Regions from separate parts of the Shewanella sp. FeAMO genome, predicted to be linked through region 1. Evidence: riboswitches for the same ligand, from Rfam matches in the RefSeq annotation. Region 1 holds a riboswitch; the other holds the start of a gene.
The links. A riboswitch is a leader RNA that binds a small molecule or an ion and turns the genes downstream of it on or off. The one in region 1 is predicted to bind thiamine pyrophosphate.
Positions count from the first base shown of each region.

Region 2: it holds a riboswitch for thiamine pyrophosphate, as region 1 does, so the genes downstream of both, ACWAU4_RS13915 (TonB-dependent receptor) here and thiC (phosphomethylpyrimidine synthase ThiC) in region 1, are expected to answer to the same signal.

Region 1 covers NZ_CM132201.1:2,400,737-2,402,937, reverse strand. Annotated here, with positions in the region: gene thiC (phosphomethylpyrimidine synthase ThiC) at 1-1,200, opposite strand, end outside; TPP riboswitch at 1,430-1,529, opposite strand; gene ACWAU4_RS10710 (hypothetical protein) at 1,694-2,201, opposite strand, start outside.
Region 2 covers NZ_CM132201.1:3,088,281-3,090,481, forward strand. Annotated here, with positions in the region: gene ACWAU4_RS13915 (TonB-dependent receptor) at 1-835, opposite strand, end outside; TPP riboswitch at 891-1,000, opposite strand; gene ACWAU4_RS13920 (YcfL family protein) at 1,148-1,537, opposite strand; gene ACWAU4_RS13925 (PaaI family thioesterase) at 1,555-2,007, opposite strand; gene ACWAU4_RS13930 (PaaI family thioesterase) at 2,004-2,201, opposite strand, start outside.

The sequences.
Region 1 (2,201 bases):
GCGCATGCCGTCACCGAGCGACAGAGAAACATCATAGGCGGCGCAAAGCTCACAGATGTCGCGGAAATGGCTGTAGAGGAAGTTTTCCTTATGATGGCTCAGGCACCACTTGGCCATAATGGAGCCGCCACGGGACACCATGCCGGTCACCCGATTGGCCGTCATGGGCACATAGCGCAGCAATACCCCGGCATGAATGGTGAAGTAATCCACCCCTTGTTCGGCCTGCTCTATCAGGGTGTCGCGAAACACTTCCCAGCTGAGATCTTCGGCAATGCCGTTGACCTTTTCCAGCGCCTGATAGATGGGCACAGTACCTATGGGCACAGGCGAGTTGCGCACTATCCATTCGCGGGTTTCGTGGATATAACGGCCGGTGGACAGATCCATCACCGTATCGGCGCCCCAACGGGTGGCCCACACCAGTTTTTCCACCTCTTCCTCGATGGAAGAGGTCACCGCCGAATTACCGATATTGGCGTTGACCTTCACCAAAAAGTTACGGCCGATAATCATAGGCTCGGCTTCAGGGTGGTTAATGTTGGCGGGAATGATGGCGCGGCCACGGGCCACTTCGCTGCAAACAAACTCAGGGGTTATCGGCGTGGCAACTATAGCACCAAAGGCTTCTCCTTTGGCCTTGCGGGCCAGCTGCGGATCTTTGGCAAGTGCTTCATTGGCCCGGGCCATATTTTCACGAATGGCGATATATTCCATTTCAGGAGTGATAATGCCGGCACGGGCGTAATGCAATTGGGTCACCCGCTTACCCGGCTTGGCCCGGCGCGGTTTGGGCAAAGCGTCGAATCTCAAATGATCCAGCCCTTCATCCGCCAGCCGCTGCTGGGTAAAACTGGAGCTGACCGAGGTCAGCTCTTGCGTATCATCACGCTCTAGGATCCAGCCCTGGCGGAGCTTATCCAGGCCCTGGCGCACATTGATAGCCACGTTGGGATCTGAATAAGGGCCGGCACAATCATAAACACGTACAGTGGGATTGGGTTCAAATTGCTCACTGCCATCTTGGGTTGGTATTCGGGTGTCTGTCTGCCTGATTTGGCGCATGGCTACCTGAATATCGGCCCGGGAGCCCTGAACAAACAGCTTCTGTGAATTGGGATGCTGCAAGGGTTTAAGGTTATCGATAAAGGCCTGGGCGGCCTCACGGGTTTGACGACGATTGGATTGACGATTTGACATAAGCAAGCTCACTCTTTTGGAAAATGAAATTGCTTGTCAGGAGAGTTGAATAAATAAGCGGCGCAAGCTGACTGGTTAAACTCCTTGATTTGGAGTCCCCCTCCGGCGGTGTTGGCAGACTGGCCTCGTGGTTTCAGGTCAGTTCAATGTCCGCTTGAGAAGCCAGATATCGCCTCGGCTCTTTAAAGCCTTTGGCATAGATTTTTGCTCGCAGTGGCTGCGGTAATGCTGCAGCTGAATGCTTGTTTCCTTCGCAGGTGCTAGCCTGATCAGGTTCAACGGATCCCGAATAAACGGTCTCAGCCCAGAGGGCACTCCGACAAGATTGCTGTCGAGTATAAGCACAAGCCGAAGCGGGAAACAAGCCCAATGACAAAACGCGCCGCAGGATCAAATCCATTAAAATCACAATTTAATTATCTGAATTAAATTGAAATACTCGCAAAAATTGAACAAAAAATTTATTTCAAGTCAAATAAATTGATTGCAAAACTCACTTACCAAGCCGCTTTAGACGGCTGGCCACCGCCTCCTTGAGTGCTTTTTCCATCTCTGTCTGACCGCACTTAAATGGAAACCCCAAGTTTTCGGCATAGGGATTGAGCGGAGTCGGCACCTTGACGACCCGATAGCAGGTATCACCATCCTTGACGATACGGTTGGGGTCGAGCGGCAGATCCAGACTGGCCACTTTATTGAAATCATCGGCGTCATTGACCCAAAGCACCTCCATCTCCCCATCCATTTCACTGAGGCTCTTACGTCCCGTGGCCTTATCCGCATATTGCTGTGATAACTGCTGCAGCGCCTGCTGTTGAGAGTGTTGCAATACTTTTCGGGCAGACTTTAATGCGCTTGAACTGAAGTCCAACTGAGCTTGCTCTGCCGGCTGCGGTCTAAAGTCATTTGCTCGCTCGGGCGCAGGTACGGCTGCATTTTTCGTTTCTTCAATGACTCTACCAATAGGCTTAACGCTTTGATCCTGAGTCTTGGGGATGCTT
Region 2 (2,201 bases), 690 kb from region 1:
GCGCATCGGTAATGGTATTGAAGCCGTTATTGTCCAGGGTCCAGGCATCATAACCATTGTCAAAATCGGCGTGCAGTAGAGTGAAGTCCGCCTGCAACTTGTCGGTGGCGTACCAGCGCAGCTTGATACGGCCGCTGAATTCATCGCGCTCATTGGTATCGTCACGGCCCAGATACAGGTTGTCGCGATAACCGTTCTGCTTGTGTTGCTGCAGCGCCACACGATAGAGCAACTTGCCGGAATCAGTCACTGGGCCGGAGCTGAAGCCGCTGAAGGTTTGCAGATTATCATTACCGAGCGAGACTTCGGCGCCGTGCTCGAACACGTCTGTGGGATCATTGCTCTTGAGATAGATAAGACCGGCCAGGGCATTGGCGCCATAGCGGGTGCCCTGTGGGCCGCGCAGCACTTCAAACTGCTGCAGGTCGTACAGGCTGGAAACGCTGCCCAGCCCGGAGAGGTCGATATCGTCGATAATAAAGCCCACAGAGGAGTTGGGCGCGCCCTGGTATTGCTCCTGCTCACCTACACCGCGGATCTGGAAGTATCTTGGCCGGGAGCTGGCACCTGACCAGTTGAAGTTGGCCACATTACCCAGCATGTCTTCGAAATGCTCGGCGCCTTGATCTTCAATGCGCTGCTCATCGATAACAGTCACACTGGAGGGCATCTTCTCCAGCGTCAGGCCACGAAAGTCGCCGCTGACGACTATTACTTCCATGGCTTGTTGCTCATCTTGCTTTTCAACGCCGGGATTATCGGCGGCATGAACGGGTGCCCACAGCAGCATCTGAATGGTGCTGGCAAGCAGAGTAGGTACGGTAAACTTGGACATAGGACCTCAAATATTCACAGTTTGAGATCCGGCAATAAGAAAGCGAGTTGAAAGTGCACGAATTGTGGCCCATTCCTACGCCGGTACTAGCCGGATCAGGTTCTAAGGGTTCGTCATACGACATCTCAGTCAACCGCAATGCGGTAAACACCCCTTGGCGCGGGCCAGTATACACGAGTTACCAACAAAAGTGAGCCAGGTTGCCAAATTGTACCTGAGGGCATAAAAAAACCGCCCACTCCAATACTCCCGAGTGTTGAGCATTCAACGGGAATAATGGCTCGGGCGGCAGTGGTGCCGAGGTTTCAACTTTTAGTTTGAAAAGGCCTCGCGCACATAGATCTCAAAACGGCTGGCGGTCGGATTCGGCGCCACGGCGCTCACCTGCAACTGTTGTTTACCATGCAGCTTGACCGACTTCCAGGACACACCTTCATCATCCAGGGTATAGCCGCTGGCATCATACCAGGTGAACTTGTACTGAATGCGCATATCGGTAGCGACCTTGCTGCTGATGGTGGCTGTGCCTCTGAGCAAGCCGCCCTCGCCTCTGGCCATAAGATCACCCACACTCACAGAGCGGGCAAAGCTGCTGTTGTCTGCGCGGGTTTCACCGGTCGAGCTGGCATACACCCCGGCCGTATGGTTGGCGCAGCCTGCCAGAGCCAGCAGGGTTGCTGCTATTACCAAGACTTTTTTCATCTGCCAATCCCTTATTCTCAATCAATCAAAAAGTGCGCCCTGGCCGTTGCAATCAACTGTTTGCGGTTGGTTTGCCAGCAGTCGATATTGACATTGGCCACTCGCCGCCCCTGACGGGTTATTCGGCACTCGGCGAAACTGTCCTTATGATAACCGGCGCGTAAATAGTCGATGGAAAAATCAACCACCTTGGGCACCTTACTGGTTTGCATAAACACCATAAGCTGGATGATGGCCGACATCTCCATAAACCCGGCTATCACGCCACCGTGAATGGCCGGCAGTACCGGGTTACCTATGTTGTCATCTTTGGCCGGCAGACGAAACACCAGTTCATCGCCAAACCTGTCCACCTGCATGCCGATAAAGCGAGCATAGGGAACATGCTCAAGCAAGTGACTGAAATCATTGGTTTCTGTCACTTTAGCAACTATGCTTTTTACATCCATGGATGCCTTGGGATCTGTCATTTTGTTTCCTCACCCATCAGTGCCTTGCGGAAAGTATCCCCTATCATTTCAGGGCTTATCCGCATAAAGGAGCCAACCGCATGGGCTATGGGGTCGTCTATGCTGTCCTGATAGGCAATGGCCCGGGTGAACGCTACGCTGGATGACAATTTATAACACTCGGCAAAACCATACACCGGCTTGTGGGGCTCGGC